One region of the Exiguobacterium sp. s142 genome, then DNA from elsewhere that is predicted to be linked to it. Evidence: predicted binding sites of a transcription regulator. Region 1 holds the regulator's gene; the other holds the start of a gene.
The links. Region 1 encodes Rex, which represses fermentation and respiration genes when NADH is low (regulators of the CRP and FNR family bind a similar motif). Its sites were predicted from a motif close to TTGTGAAATATTTCACAA; they were not measured.
Positions count from the first base shown of each region.

Region 2: the regulator Rex is predicted to act here: its motif matches at 5,520-5,537, upstream of KNP77_RS11900 (L-lactate dehydrogenase).

Region 1 is NZ_JACSMB010000027.1:2,043-9,848, reverse strand. Features, by position in the region: gene KNP77_RS15115 (hypothetical protein) at 50-457, opposite strand; gene KNP77_RS15110 (ABC-F family ATP-binding cassette domain-containing protein) at 454-2,355, opposite strand; gene KNP77_RS15105 (redox-sensing transcriptional repressor Rex) at 2,505-3,161, shown strand; gene KNP77_RS15100 (twin-arginine translocase TatA/TatE family subunit) at 3,161-3,379, shown strand; gene tatC (twin-arginine translocase subunit TatC) at 3,383-4,171, shown strand; gene KNP77_RS15090 (hypothetical protein) at 4,312-6,957, shown strand; gene KNP77_RS15085 (YesK family protein) at 7,062-7,355, shown strand; gene KNP77_RS15080 (FAD-dependent oxidoreductase) at 7,549-7,806, shown strand, end outside.
Region 2 is NZ_JACSMB010000014.1:11,603-19,408, reverse strand. Features, by position in the region: gene KNP77_RS11925 (LTA synthase family protein) at 1-729, opposite strand, end outside; gene KNP77_RS11920 (ROK family glucokinase) at 953-1,915, opposite strand; gene KNP77_RS11915 (YqgQ family protein) at 2,009-2,203, opposite strand; gene KNP77_RS11910 (M42 family metallopeptidase) at 2,206-3,222, opposite strand; gene KNP77_RS11905 (rhomboid family intramembrane serine protease) at 3,238-4,296, opposite strand; gene KNP77_RS11900 (L-lactate dehydrogenase) at 4,445-5,401, opposite strand; gene KNP77_RS11895 (DUF92 domain-containing protein) at 5,571-6,341, opposite strand; gene KNP77_RS11890 (5-formyltetrahydrofolate cyclo-ligase) at 6,320-6,874, opposite strand; gene rpmG (50S ribosomal protein L33) at 6,931-7,095, opposite strand; gene KNP77_RS11880 (1,4-alpha-glucan branching protein domain-containing protein) at 7,180-7,806, opposite strand, start outside.

The DNA of each region.
Region 1 (7,806 bases):
CGATAAATAAATTTATAGCAAAAAACATCACCTAATGAATTAGGTGATGTTAACGGTTAGGGATACGATGCGTCTCGCGATGCCACGTGTTGATCCGGCTGACTACATAGACGAAGAAGGCGAGCACCCACATAAACAGCGTCTCTTGATAAAAGTGGCCCCAGACCGAGCCGGGCGCATAAAAGCTATGCACCGTGACATCAACTGGCCAAATGACGAGCCGGATGAAGAGGGTGCTCATGAGGAGACCGCTGAGCAGGCTGATGATGATACCGGACCATGTTTGGATGATAAACCCGACGACAATCGGCAGGAAGTAAAATAAAATGATCGGGACGTTCGTCGCCTCGCCGCGGATGAGTTCCGAGATATACTCGGTCCCACTCGGCACGATGTAGACGAACCCGGTCAGGAACGCATGCATCCAATCGATCCGCATGGCACGGGAACGCATCATGAATGGAGTTCCTCCCATTCTGTGAACAGTTCCGTGATCGACTCTTTCGTCGCGTCGGACTCGGTCGACAGCTCTTGGGCGCGGGCGAAGTCGTTGAACACGTCCGGTTCGCATAACAGCTGCTCTATTTCTTCAAGCCGAGCTTCGTGGCGCTCGATTGTCAGCTCGATCTCTTCGACCCGCTGTTTCAACCGGCGTTCTTCGCGCTGCTGTTCCTTGTCGGCGCGCTGCTTCTTGACGACGACTTGTTTCGTCTCCTCGCGGGCGAGCCGGGCAAGGTCCTCGAGTTCTTCTTTCTTCTCGACGTAATACGAGTAGTCGCCGAGGTACTCATCGATGCCGTTCGGCGTGATCTCTAAGACACGCGTGGCGAGCCGGTCGATGAAGTAACGGTCGTGGGAGACGAACAGGATCGTCCCGGGGTAGTCGACGAGCGCGTTCTCGAGGATCATCTTCGAGTCGAGGTCCAAGTGGTTCGTCGGCTCATCCAAGACGAGCAAGTTCGGTTGCTCGAGCTTGAGCTTGGCGAGCGTCAGCCGGGCTCGTTCGCCGCCGGATAGTTCTTGGACGCGTTTCATAACGTCGTCCCCGCTGAACAAGAACTGGCCGAGCAGACTGCGGACTTCTTGCTCGCGCATGAGCGGCCAGTCGTTCCAAATCTCATCGATGACGCGGTTCGCGTCCGACAAGTTCTGTTGTTCCTGGTCGTAGTAGCCGATCTCGACGCCGGTACCGTAGCGGATGTCACCGGTCAGTGCCGGTTGTTGTTTCGTCAACACTTTGAGGAGCGTCGATTTGCCGACCCCGTTCGGGCCGACGAGGGCGACCGACTCGCCGCGTTGCAGTTGGAAACGCAAGTTCTGTGCGATCGGTTCTTCGTAGCCGATGGCGAGGTCGCTGCCGCTCAACACATCGTTCCCGCTTTGACGTTTGATCGAGAACGACAACACCGCGCTTCGTTCGTCACCGTCAGGCACGTCCATGCGGTCGATCTTCTCGAGCCGCTTGCGGACGCTTTGGGCGCGTTTCGTCGTCGTCGCCCGGGCGATGTTCCGTTGGATGAAGTCTTGCATCTTGGCGATTTCTTCTTGTTGCGACTCGAACTGCTTCTTCTCTTGTTCGTAAAGCGCGGCCTTCTGCTCGAGGAATTTCGTATAGTTCCCGACGAAGCGGCGGCTGCGGTTGCGTGACAGCTCGTAGACGACCGAGACGACGCGGTCGAGGAAGTAACGGTCGTGGGAGACGATGAGGACGGCACCTTTATAGCCGCTCAAATATTTCTCGAGCCAGCTGAGCGTCTCGATGTCCAAATGGTTCGTCGGCTCATCCAAGATGAGCAGGTCCGGGCTTTGCAGGAGCATCTTCGCTAAGGCAAGACGTGTCCGCTGTCCGCCTGAGAGCGTATCGATCCGACGTTCGAAGTCGTCCGGATAAAACCGCATCCCGTGCAAGATCGAGCGGATCGTCGCTTCATACTGATAGCCGCCGCGGTCTTTGAACGTGTGTTGCTCCTCGTCATACGCCGCAAGCAGACGCTCGTAGGCGGCCGGGTCGTTCAAGATCCGCTCCGAGCCCATGTCTTGCTCCATCTGGCGGAGCGTCTTCTCTTGTTCGATCAAGTCGGTGAAGACGGTGAGCATCTCGTTCCACATCGTCTCGTTCGATTCTAATCCTGAGTCTTGGGCGAGATAGCCGATCGTCACGTCTTTTGGCTTCATGATGTCGCCCGAGTCATAGTTGTACTCGCCGGCGATGACTTTTAACAGCGTCGACTTGCCGGCGCCGTTGCGGCCGACGAGGGCGACGCGTTCGCCTTCTTGGATTTCTAGTTTGACATTCTCTAAAATCGGCTCGACGCCGAACGATTTGGATAAGTTGTTGACTTGCAGTAGGATCAAGTGAAAAAACCCCTTTCTCTCTGTTTAGTATACTTTATTTCTTCCCCTTTTCAGGTATATTCATTGAGTGCTTATGTGAATTCGTTTACAATCAAGGTGTATGAAATCAGATTCGTTTGAAACGCGTCGTAAAAAGGAGGCTCTTTCCGTTGAGTCAAAACGAACCAAAGATTCCGCAAGCGACAGCCAAACGGTTGCCACTATACTATCGGTTTATCCAAAGCCTACATTCGTCAGGGAAACAGCGTGTCTCTTCTGCTGAACTGAGCGAGGCAGTCAAGGTCGATTCGGCAACGATTCGCCGTGACTTCTCATACTTCGGTGCGCTCGGTAAAAAGGGATATGGCTATAACGTACAGTATCTGTTAGAATTTTTCCGTAAGACGCTGAATCAAGACGAGATCACGAACGTCGCCTTGGTCGGGGTCGGTCATCTCGGGACAGCGTTCGTCAACTATAACTTCCTTAAAAACAATAACACACATATCGTCGTCGGGTTCGACGCAGACGAGACAAAAGTCGGCACGACGATGTCAGGTGTCCCGATTCATCACGTCGATGAGATGGAACAGATTATGAAGCAAAACAAGATCGATGTCGCCATCCTCACGGTCCCGTCTGCCTACGCGCAACCGGTCGCCGATGATTTGGTCCGCTATGGCGTTCGAGGGATCTTGAACTTCACGCCGGCGCGATTGACTGTACCGGACACGGTCCGCGTCCATCATATCGACTTGTCGATCGAACTCCAGTCGCTCATTTACTTTATGCAACACTATCCATCCGCTGAGGGGGTCCATCAATAATGGAATTTCTACAATCATCACTCGTCGTCGGTATCCCAGGTGGCGTCAGTATTTTCGTCATCGCCATCATCGCGCTCATCCTCTTCGGGCCGAAGAAATTGCCAGAGTTCGGCCGGGCAGCGGGGCAGACGCTCCGTGAGTTCAAAAATGCCACGAACGGTATGATGAAAGAGCACGATGAGACCGACAAGAAAGAAATTGAGAAGAAAGAGCAGTAAGCCATGAGCCATCAACCTGATCAAGAACGGGCACTGTCCGATCACTTGACAGAGCTGCGGAGACGACTGATGCTGTCGGCATTTGTCGTCTTTGCCTTCTTTCTGATCGCTTTGCCGAGTGTCAAATACGTGCTCGCCTATCTGCAGGCGGACCTCGTCGAACGAGGGCTCGAGCTGAACGCCTTTGGGGTCGCGGACCCGCTCATGATTTACTTGAACTTGGCGCTCGTCATCGGGCTCGTCGCATCGGGTCCATTTCTACTGTATCAACTGTGGGCGTTCGTCGCACCTGGTCTGCATCCGAATGAACGAAAATGGACGCTCGCCTATATCCCGGTCATCTTTATCTTGTTCCTCATCGGTCTCGCATTCGCCTACTATTGGTTGTTCCCGCTCGTCCTCGATATCTCGACGGACCTCGGGCAAGACCTCGGTCTGACACAGATCATCGGGGCGACGAACTATTTCACGTTCCTGTTGCAGCTGACGATCCCGTTTGGACTGTTGTTCCAACTGCCGGTCGTGACGATGTTCTTGACGCGCATCGGTGTCGTGACGCCGTACTTCCTCTCAAAAATTCGGAAGTACGCCTACTTCGCCTTGTTCGTCATCGCGGCATTCATCACGCCGCCGGATTTGACGTCGCACCTCATGGTGTCGCTGCCGCTCTTCTTCCTATATGAGATCAGCTTATCGATCTCGCGCGTGACGTACCGCGGTGTGCTCCGACGTGAGAAAGAGGCGATGGTGAAAGAACAGATGGATTTGATGAAGCAAATGAATGAGAAGTGAACACTACGTCATGAGACGTGGTGTTTTTTTTAATTTTAGGGCTATTAAATTTTGAAAAAACAACTTAAAATTAGGAAGGTTGAATTAAAAATGGATTATTTTTGAAAGTTATGTATTCATAAACAGAAATGAGGAGAACGATGAACAAATGGTTATGGAGCATACTCGTTGTGCTCGTCATGGTGGCAGCGCCCGGATTAGACGTTCGGGCAGAGGGTTATGCCAAGCCTGAAGTCATTCCGGCAGGAGAAGTGGTAGGAAATAGTGAATATGTGTGGCGCTCAGGAGATCCTGAGACGCTCGTCCATGTGAAGACCGGTGAAGTCTATACATTACCGATTCGAGTGTCCGTCTTGCACAACATTCACGCAGTCGGGGACGGTCGATTTATTTTGGAAGGGTGGCAACAATGGATGGTATGGGATATCCATACCGATTCAGGTTCAAGCTTTCCGATTGAGCCGGGAAGCGGTCTGGATGCAGTCGTTGCGATCAATCAGTCGGCGGAAACAGTTTTATGGACCGACGACAAAAAATATGTCACCACGTCGATGGCAGGGGACATCCTCGGGTCGATCACTAAAGAGAGTATGTATGAAGCATACGGACTGCTCGACGACGGAAATGTCCTCGCATTCGTGGATGGCCAAATCACGAAACGGACAGTGACGGGTGAAGTGCTCGAGACGCTTGGTTCATATACGGGCCAGGTGAGGGGAGCGTCGTTGATCAAGGGAGCGAACCAGTGGGTCGTCACAAAATCCGGTGACTGGGAACATCTCAATATATTCGATATAGCGACGAAACGATGGATTGAGAAAGATGCGCCAGACGTAAGGAATCTAAGTTGGAAAGACGGCGTCTACTACTTCACGATTCGAAAGATGTACACGACGTTTTATGTCAGTTATAACGTGGCGACGAATGAATGGCGAGAAGCGCCGATCGATGACGCGGACGTCCGACAGCACGGACCGTGGTATGTCTTTTCTGAAAACCGCACGGTAGGTTATACGCCGGAGTCGTTATGGAAAGCACCATGGAAACTGCTTGTCAACGTGCCGAAAACGACGGCACGTTATGAAGTAGGTCGTCCCTATGAAGTGAACGGAACCGTGACACTTGTTGATGGGACGGTTTTACCTGTCTCGGGTACCGAGTTGAAGGCCCGTTTAGCCTACCAAGACGATCCATTCGTCTGGGAGCAAGACAAACTGACGCTGCAGACGAATGGTTCTTATGACATGATTTTCGAGTGGAATGATTTGGACCGACGCTTAGATTTATGGGCGTCGAATTACGTACCCCTCACACTCGATCCACCGTCGGGCGTATTAGGTCCGATCAGTGGGAAGACGGCACCGAACACGCCGGTGTTTGTCAGCGTGACGAAAAACTTGTATCAATCGAATTCATCGGATTCATTGTTGAACTATCAATCGACGACGGTCCAATCGGATGAATCAGGGCGCTATACGTGGCAACCTGCGCGTTGGTTCACACCGGGATCTCGCGTGACTGTGAAAATCGGTAGTAAGTCGGGCGTGTACGCCGAACCAATCGAACTTCAGACGGTCAAGGAGAGTGAGGACACGTCACCGAACGGCATCTCGGTTCTGACGAAAACGGTCACTTCAGGTGTCACGTTGAAAACGACGCCGAACGCCTCGGTGGATGTGTTGATTCGCAGTGGGAAATACTACGAAGTTTTGAATGAGCAGGCAGATGAGGACGGGCTCGTTTCGATTAAAGAGTTCAATACGATGCCTGTAGACATCGGAACAAAAGTCTACTACAAATTAAAAGAGGCACCCGCTTCAGCGTTCCGGCTCACAACCGTTGAGACAAGAGTGGAACCGCCTGTGTTTTCGTGGACTCGGACACCGTTGATGTATGACAAATCCATCAATGTCACATCGAGTACCGATCAGGCCTATCGCATTTATCGAAATGGTACGCATGTGGCGACAACACGCGCGATGCCGTACACGTTCGACACCCCACTGAAAGAAGGGGAGGTCATTCTCGTCACACGCTCGAGCGGCGATGCGACGTACCAACTAACGAAAAAGGTCCAAGCGTTCACACCGACGCTCAGTGTGACGGACACGCTGATGACGAAGACAGAGGCGACGCTCACGATCAAGAAGACGAGTACGGCGACTGTTCGATTTTACGTGAATGATAAGCTCGTCACGGCGAAACGTCTGTCGACGACGCGATACACGGTCCCGGCCAAACCGGGAGATGTGATTCGTGTCCGAGCGGCGGTCGGATCGAAGTCGCGTGACGTCTCGGTCAATTTGCCGAAGACATCGCTGTCGACGCTCTCAATCAACGATGAGAAGTCGCTTTGGGTCGGATACGTGATTCCGAACAGTACCGTCACGTTGAAGAACGGTTCGAAAGTACTTGCTACGGCGAAGGCAAGCAGTACCGGGCGAGTGACGCTCCGCTTCACCCGTCAGCCGATTAACGGGACGCTGTCCTTGACGAGTCAAGGAGGACTGTTCCGCCATGTGCAGACGTCGAAAGTGACTGTTGGTCCGACGCCTACACTCATGACAACGATTCCGTCGAGTGCGTCGAAGACACTCAAGGCGACTTCGAACGTCGCATACGGCACGTTGACGCTCACACGTGGCTCGACCGTCCTCACCAAGAAGACGGTGACGGCTACGTCGACGACGCTCAGTTTCGCCTCACAAAAGAAAGGGACGAAATTGACGCTCCGTCTCGTGACGCCGCAAGGTCGGAGTGTGACGAAAACAATTTATGTACGGTAATAGAGGAGCCATTCGCTGAAGCGGATGGCTTTTTTCTGAGATGGGGAATGTGACAAGAAAGTGATACGATGAAACCAATCAAACACAAGTCAGGGGGAGAAGCGATGGCTTGGGAATATTACGGGGACGCGCTCATCGTCACAGGGATGTTGACGACGGTGCTCTTACTCGTCGTGCTATCTTTTTTGAAGTTACTATACAGGCGGAGACTCGTCTTTCCGTTGACGCTCGTGGTGATGGGCTATGTCCTGTTCATGGTCGGGCTCGTCTTCGTCCGGGGCTGGGACGGGATGGGCTGGAGTTTGATCGGTTTCAGTTTGTACGTGATCGGGCTCGTCACCTATATCGGTGTCGTCATCTATCACTGGGTGAAAGCGAGACGCACGTCCAATTCATGATCAAAACCGTTCCGGTCGCGGAGCGGTTTTTTTGTCGTCATAACCGTCGTTCAAACTTTAGACATAATTACGTGAAAAACTGAGCAAAGGGATTGTCAAACCTTCTTGTGAAATAGTACACTAAGTTCAGAAAGCGAATGTGATATTTGTCACAAACACTAACTTGCCTACAACTCAAAGGAGAGACTACCATATGAAAATCGCAGTCATCGGATGTACACACGCAGGAACAGCAGCAGTCAAAGGCTTACTCTCCAAGCACGACAATCTCGACATCACCGTGTATGAGCGGAACGACAACGTCAGCTTCCTCTCGTGTGGGATCGCCCTCCACGTCGGCGGCGTCGTCAAACGCGCTGAAGAATTGTTCTACTCATCACCGACCGAGCTCGAAGAACTCGGCGCGACGATGCGCATGAAGCATGACGTGTTGAACATCGATGCGGAAGCG
Region 2 (7,806 bases), on a different contig from region 1:
TTGGCGGGTATACTTTTCAATCTTGGCTAACTCCGACCCATCGGCCATCGCTTTCTGCGCGGACGTCTTCGTTTGAAGCATCGCGTCATAGACGTGGAAGTTGAACGTCCCGATGTTTTTGACGAGCAGCTCACGGTCGAACGAACGCGTCAACAGTTCAGGGCGTTCCGTCTCAGCAAGCGACAAGTTGAACAAGAACACGGCGACAGCTGCCACGAACGTGATGAGCGCCCGGCGGTGAGACGCGGCGGTTTGCAACGTATTGATCTTCCATAGTACGAACGGCAAGACGAGCACGTCCCCAAGAATGATCAAGTCTTTCCATTCAAGCAGTGATATGAATGAAGTCGACAGCGTCTCCATGTTTGACGGTTGCAAAATGACAGGCATCGTCAAGTAGTCCGTAAACTCGCGGTAGTAGACAGCGTCCGCGAACAACAGGAACGAGGCGACCGCATAAAGGGTGTACAGCACCCACTTTTGCTTATTTCCTTTAAAGAAGAAACTAAAAGCGAACAAGAACAAGGTCGAGCTGATCGGACTGATCAACAAGATGAATGCTTGAGCTGTGTTTTCAATCGGGATGTTAAAGAAAAATTGGTAAACTACGTACGTCTTCGTCCAAAGTAATAAACTAAATATCCAAAATAACCGATATTCTTGAAACGAAGCGCGGACCGTTTCATTCAGTCGCATAGTCAGCTTCGATAAGCTTTGAGATGACTTCATCTGACGGCCTCCTCCTCTTTTCAGTTTTAAGACGTCCTCAAGCAGGATGCGCCATGAATAAGTTCAATAACATGTAGTTGGCTTGTTATCTATTTCACTAACGGTAACAGTCCAGTATCAAGTCCAAATCTTACCCCTTTTTTAACAAAAAATCAACCACACCTTTACAATTCCCTTTGTACGTCAAAAGCACACATGCGAGATCGCATGTGTGCTTTACAGGTTAGACTCTAGTCGGCAAAAAATGTTTTCGTGCCAGCCAAGCGCAGCCGATGACCCCGGCGTCATTCTCGAGTTCGGCAATTTTGAACGTCGTCGACGTATATACCCGTTCAAGGGCAAACCGCTTAAATTGTTCATCGAGCGGCTCGAGCAAAGCTTGTCTCGCTTTTGAGACGCCGCCGCCGATTACGATCATTTTAGGGTTCAACGTGTTGGCGATGTTTGAAATCGTCAGCCCGAGATATTCCGTCATCTCTTCAACGACTTCTGTCGCGACCTCGTCTTTCGCTTTATAGGCTTCAAACACATCACGAGCCGTCACTTCACCTAACTCGTTCAATGACGTCGTTCTCCCTTTACGCTTTTGTAAGGCGAGACGGGCGATGCCGGTTGCTGAGGCGATCGTCTCGATGCAGCCTTTGCGCCCACATCCACACATGACCGCTTTCGCCTCGTCGCGCTCGACCGTGATATGTCCGATCTCACCAGCCATGCCGGCCGCCCCATGGACGATGTTCCCGTTCGTGATGACACCGCCGCCGACACCCGTACCGAGTGTGATCGCGAGCAGTTCAGACGCTCCTTCACCGGCGCCTTTCCACATCTCCCCTAGCGCGGCCGCGTTCGCATCATTCTCGAGCACGGCCGGCAATCCGACTGCTTTCTCGAATTCCCCGACGAGCTCAAAGTTCTTCCATCCGATGTTCGGCGAGTACTCGACGACACCTTCTGAGAAATTGATAAATCCCGGAGCTCCGATTCCCGCACCCGCAAAATCATGCTTCGCTTTTCCGGATTGCTGAAGATACGCTTCAAACGAGGCGGCGATATCTGTCGGGATATGTACCCCATTATCACGAATGTCCGTCTTGATCTCCCACTTGTCTGAAATGATCCCGTTCATGTCTAGGACGGCCATTTTCACCGTCGTCCCACCGATGTCGATTCCTAATAACCACTTCATGCATTCCACTCCTCGTCTCAAATAAATCGCTTTCATTCAATAGTCTACACTATAAAACCTCTTGTGCAAACATTTGCACAAGAGGTTTTTCTGTCAATCTATTGAATTTTTTAGTTCATGCGTCAAAATAATCTTTGCCGTGTCATACTCGCGCTGTTCGATCATCCCACCAGCGTTCAATTCGTCTAACTCCATCATCATGAGACCGATCTCGGCGTCACGCTCTCCGATATAAATAATCGTGCCAAACGATTTTAAAAACTGTTGCACGTCATAAAAGTTTCTCATTATTATTCCCCCATCGCGGTCAATACGTAGCGATACAGCAACGCTCGTGTCGCCTCGAGCGATGTTTGGTGCGTCCGCTCATAGCTGTGGCTCGACTCGATCCCAGGACCAATGAGCGCATGTCTTACGTCATAGCCGGCCCGGATCGCAGCTGATGCGTCCGAACCGTAGAACGGATAAATGTCGACTTTGAACGGAATGTCGTGGTCGCGGCAAAGCTTCGTGAACTGACGACGCAACTCGAGGTCGTACGGCCCTGAAGAATCTTTGGCACAGATCGATACCGTGTACTCGTCCGAGTGTTGCCCGTCCCCGAGCGCCCCCATATCAACTGCGATGTACTCGTCAACTTCGTCCGGGATCCCGGCGTTCCCGCCAAAACCGACCTCTTCATAGTTCGAAATTAAATAGTAGACCGTATGCGGCAAGTCCGCTTTGACCAAGTCACGCGCCAAATCGAGCAGGATGGCGACCGACGCCTTGTCGTCAAGATGACGCGATTTAATATAACCCGTCTCCGTCTGTTTGAAACGGGGATCGAACGAGACGAAGTCCCCGACTTCGATGCCTAACGCTCGGACGTCGTCCGCCGTATGAACGTCGGCATCTAGACGTACTTCAATGTTCGCCGCCGTCCGCTCGGCACTGTTCGCGTCTTTATAGACGTGCACACTCGATTGATGAACGAGGATCGTCCCGTCCACTGCCTCGCCCGCTTCGCGATGGACGAGACAGTTCTCACCCTCGATCGCGGTCCAAGCGTAACCGCCGACTTGCGTCAGCCGCAAGCGTCCGCTCGGCAACACTTCCTTCACCATCGCACCGAGCGTATCGACGTGGGCGGTCAAAAGACGGGCCGGGCCGCTTTGTCCAGGAAACTTGGCCAACAATGCACCTTTTCTCAACCGGCTCGTCTCAACCCCGAGGTCCGTGAGCTCACGTTCGACGTAACTGACTGCTTCGTGCGTCATTCCAGAAGGACTCGGGATCTCTACTAATCGTTTTAACGTATCAATCATGTTGTTACTCCTTTGTCATCGATGATATCCGAGCCAATATAGTGTCCCGGTCAATAAAACTGCCAGCGCCGTGAACAACAGGCGCCATTTTTTTGTTGTCTCGTCAGGTAATCCGACCACGCCCGCCATCAAAAATCCACCGATGAGGCCCCCGGCATGGGCCGAGTGGTCCAAACTGGCACCGAGGACGAAGGCGAGCCCTACGTTTAATCCTAACATAATAAACAACGATGGGCCGAGCGTCTTCATGAACAGCGAGCGGTCACGCAGTCCGAAATAGAGCAGTGCGCCGACGAGACCGAACAATGCGCCGGACGCTCCGGCCGAAATCGCCTCACTGAACGCGTAGGAGGCGGTCGACGCGATGACGCCCGCCAACAGATAGATCGTCAAGAACCTCGGTGACCCATACATGCGTTCGACGAGCGGGCCGAGCGACCAGAGCGCGAACATGTTGATCGCAAAATGAAACCAGCCGATATGAAGGAACATCGGTGTGACGAGGCGCCACCATTCGCCATCGTCGATGAGCGGATTGACTTTGGCGCCGAATCGGATGAGCGTGTTCGGATCGAGCGTCGAGCCGAGCGATTCGGCGAACCACATGACGACAAACGTCAACATCATGAGCGCATAGACGAGTTGCGGTTCACCGAATGAGAATCGCTTCTTCAGTTCGGCTTTTCGCTGTTTATCGAGCGCGAGCGCGAGCGACCGAAACCGGGTCTCATCTTGGTCATCGCCACACGCGTGCCTGTCGAGTCTCACCTTGGCCGCGACTTGGAACGACAACGTCTCAAGTCGCTCCTCATCGACGAGAGGGTCGCCGTATATATGAACGTGAAGCTTCGCACGCCCGAGTCGTGCGAGTCGGAACGAGCTCATGACCGCCTCGATCTCGATCGCGACATGGTTTGCCCACGCCTTATCCGTCTTTATGTACAGGTGATAGAGGTCTCCAGCTTTCGTGTCGAACAATAGCAGCGCGCGCGAAGGCTCGAGTATACCTTCGACCCGACCGCCCGCCTCGACCGCATGGTAAATGTCTTCCCAAAAACATCCCGGTTGCGTCAACTGAATCCCCTCCTTTCCTTCTGTCTTAATTGTAATCCAATTCGATCATGACGACAAAAGTTGGCGCTTTCTGAATCTGTCCGGCGTCCGTACCAACACATAAAAAACGTAGCCGGCATACGCCGACTACGTCTATATCGCGAATATATTATAAAACAGGTTGCATCGTTTTCAACAACACGTCTGCCGAATGGAGCATTTTCTGCTTCTCTTCTTCTGATAATTCGATTTCGACGACTTGACGCACGCCTTGGCGGTTGATGATTGCCGGCACACCGATATGAATATCGTTCAAGCCGTACTCTCCGTCCAAGTAGGCACCGACCGTGAGCAGCGTGTTCTCGTTACGGAGCACCGCTTTGACGAGACGAAGCAAGCCGAGACCGATCGCATAGTACGTCGCGCCTTTACGTTCGATGATGTGGTACGCAGCGTCACGAACGTTGACGTAGATGTCTTCAAGGTCTTCCCACGTATACTCGTCGTTCTCTTCGAGCAACTGTTCGACCGATTTGCCGTAAATCCGGGCGTTGCTCCACGCCGCGAACTCGGTATCGCCATGCTCACCCATGATGTAAGCGTGGCAGTTGCGCGGATCGACGTTGAAGTAATCACCTAGCATGTAGCGGAGGCGTGACGTATCGAGTACAGTCCCTGAACCGAAGACGCGATGTTTCGGAAGACCCGAGTATTTCCAAGCCAAGTGTGTCATGATATCGACCGGGTTTGATGCGAGGATGATGATACCGTCGAAGCCAGAAGCCATGATTTCAGTGATCATCGATTTCATGATTTTCGCATTTTTCTCAACGAGGTCGAGACGTGTCTCACCTGGTTTTTGAGGAGCGCCGGCCGTGATGACGACGATATCTGCAGCACCGCAGTCCGTGTAATCTCCAGCCCAGACGCGCATCGGTGACGAAGCGAACGAGACGCCGTGGTTCAAGTCCATCGCTTCGCCTTCTGCCTTCGCCTTGTTGATGTCGATGATGACGAGTTCTTCACATAGGCTCGCTGTCGTCAATTGATACGCGAAGCTTGCACCGACCGCTCCGGCCCCGACGAGAGCGACCCGTGTTACTTTTGCATGATTTAATGTTTCCATGTTGTTTTTCCACCCTTCAAACAATCTGTTTCATGTTTTTGTTTTGTCTGTTACACCTAGATTGTAACATCATTCACAAACAGTCAATACAAGAGAAACCGTTTTCAGTTTGGCAATATTGTGACAAAATTCACATTCGTTTGAAACATCCTCATTCTCTGTACTACCCTTAGGCGAAAACAAGAAAACCAATCGCTGCCGCGGAGGCAATCGCCAAGAAATTAACGGCGTCGTTGCCGAGAAAGCGCCATCCAGATACATAGTCGGTCGCTTCACCGTGATGCAGCTTTTTCTCCGTCAGTTTTCGGCACGTCCGACAGCGATACTTACGTTGCACGGTCGCACCGAGCAACGTATCGACGACGCTGCCGCTCAGACCGAGCGCAATCAATAGAAATAGCGTGCCCATCGTTATGTTTAAGAACGGGAGCGATGCCAAGACGATGATCGTCGCGCCGGCGACGGACATGAGCGTACCGAACGGTGACACCCCACCGCTCGTCCCCGGTTCAACTTCACGCAATGTCAAAATAGAGCGCGGTCGGCGCGATGCGAGGACGCCGAACTCCGACCCCCACGTGTCACTCGTCGCCGCCGCGATTGAAACGACGTAAGCGAATAGCCACGCCTCGTTCGAAGTCATCGCCATTCCGACGGCGGTGAGCATAGCGATTCCTCCGTTCGCAAGCACTTGCACGAAGTCACGCGGTCCGGATTTTTCGACGATGTCATCGACCGACGCCTTGTCGCGGGCGCGATATTTTGAAGCGAGCGAGGACGTCGAAAAGAACACACCGAGCAAGTACAGCCCGAACCAGCCAAAACCAAACCCGATGACCGTCCCTGTCACGATCGTCAAGATCGCCCCAGAGAACGTCAACGACCGGAGACGATATCCGGCCAGTGCAACTAGACAAGTTACGAGGACGATTGAGAGCATCGAATCATTTCCCTTTCTGTCACGATCAGTTCGACAGGTATGTCGTGTGGTTCGATCGGTATTTCGTCGAGCACTTGTACGTCGTAGGCGAGCGCGATCGTCGCACCGCGATATGTCGCTAAGAAACGGTCGTAATAACCCCCGCCCCAACCGATCCGATATCCAGAACGGTCAAAGACACGGCCTGGGACGATACAGACATCGATGTCGAGGTCGGTTTCCGCGGTCGTCGGCTCGAGAATACCCATTACCCCCGGCTCGAGGTCGCTGAACGTCCTGATTTCGTGGAACGTGAGCCCCTGTTTCGTTACTTTCGGCACTAACACCGATTTTCCTGCTTTTAAAGCTGTATCGATGAGCGGACGCGTATTCACTTCAAGGTCGAGTGACAATGTGAGTGCGACCGTATGCGCTTGTTGCCACTCAGGAAGTGACGCCACGGTATGTAGGATCGCTTCATCACGCTCGTCACGATCGGTGAGCACGCGAATATTCACATGAACCGCTTTTCGGAGCTCATGTTTAGCTGTCATTTGTTATTCCTCCTATCGAAAAAAAAGGCCGCCACATGAGTGACGGCCGGTCTCAATTATTTCACTTCGCGGTAAAGCGTGTGACGACGGAGACGTGGGTTGTATTTGCGCAATTCGAGGCGCTCTGGGTTGTTACGTTTGTTTTTCTTCGTGATGTACGTGCGATCGCCTGTTTCTGTGCAAGCTAGTGTGATTTTAACGCGCATATCTTTCACTCCCATCTTACTAATGTTGTATCAAGTGCTTTTGCTTTACAGTCTAAGCATACTCAATTATCCTACCAAGTTTTTTTTGAAAAAGCAAGGTTATTTCACGTTCTTTTTCAAACGTTTCTGCCCGTACGGTGACGCGTCGAGCGGTAGGCACGTTTTTACGTTATCGCCGATCACATACCGCGTCGCGAGCTCCTCGATCGAGAGCTGTTCACCGACATAAACCGTATCAGCTTCCGAGAGGACGCCGTTCTCAATGCGATGGATCGCATCGAACAGGCCACCGTGCCCGTGCGGGTTGCGGGTCGTTTCAAATGACAACATAGTTGAGTATAACGGAACATCTAGTGACTTCGCAAGTGAACGTGCCGCTGGAATCGTCATCCAATCAAAATGATGGACCGCTTTGAAGTTGACCATCGTCTGTAACTGTTGGACGAGTTTCACGTAGGCGACGTTCTGAGCAGCGATTTGGTTCATGACATGCTCTAGAAACGGACTCGTGAGTGGGACCCGGTACACGTGCACGCGATTGTGGCGCTCGTATTCAGGCAGTCCTTCACTGTGCGGCGTGAGGACGTAAACGGTCTCCCCGTCAGCCGCTCGTGCCTCGACTTCAGCGACGACGCGGTGACCGAGGTCGCCCACGATATTGCCTGTATATTCTGGCGTGAGGACGAGAATGACCTCACCTTCTTCGCCACGCTCCTGCGTCACATA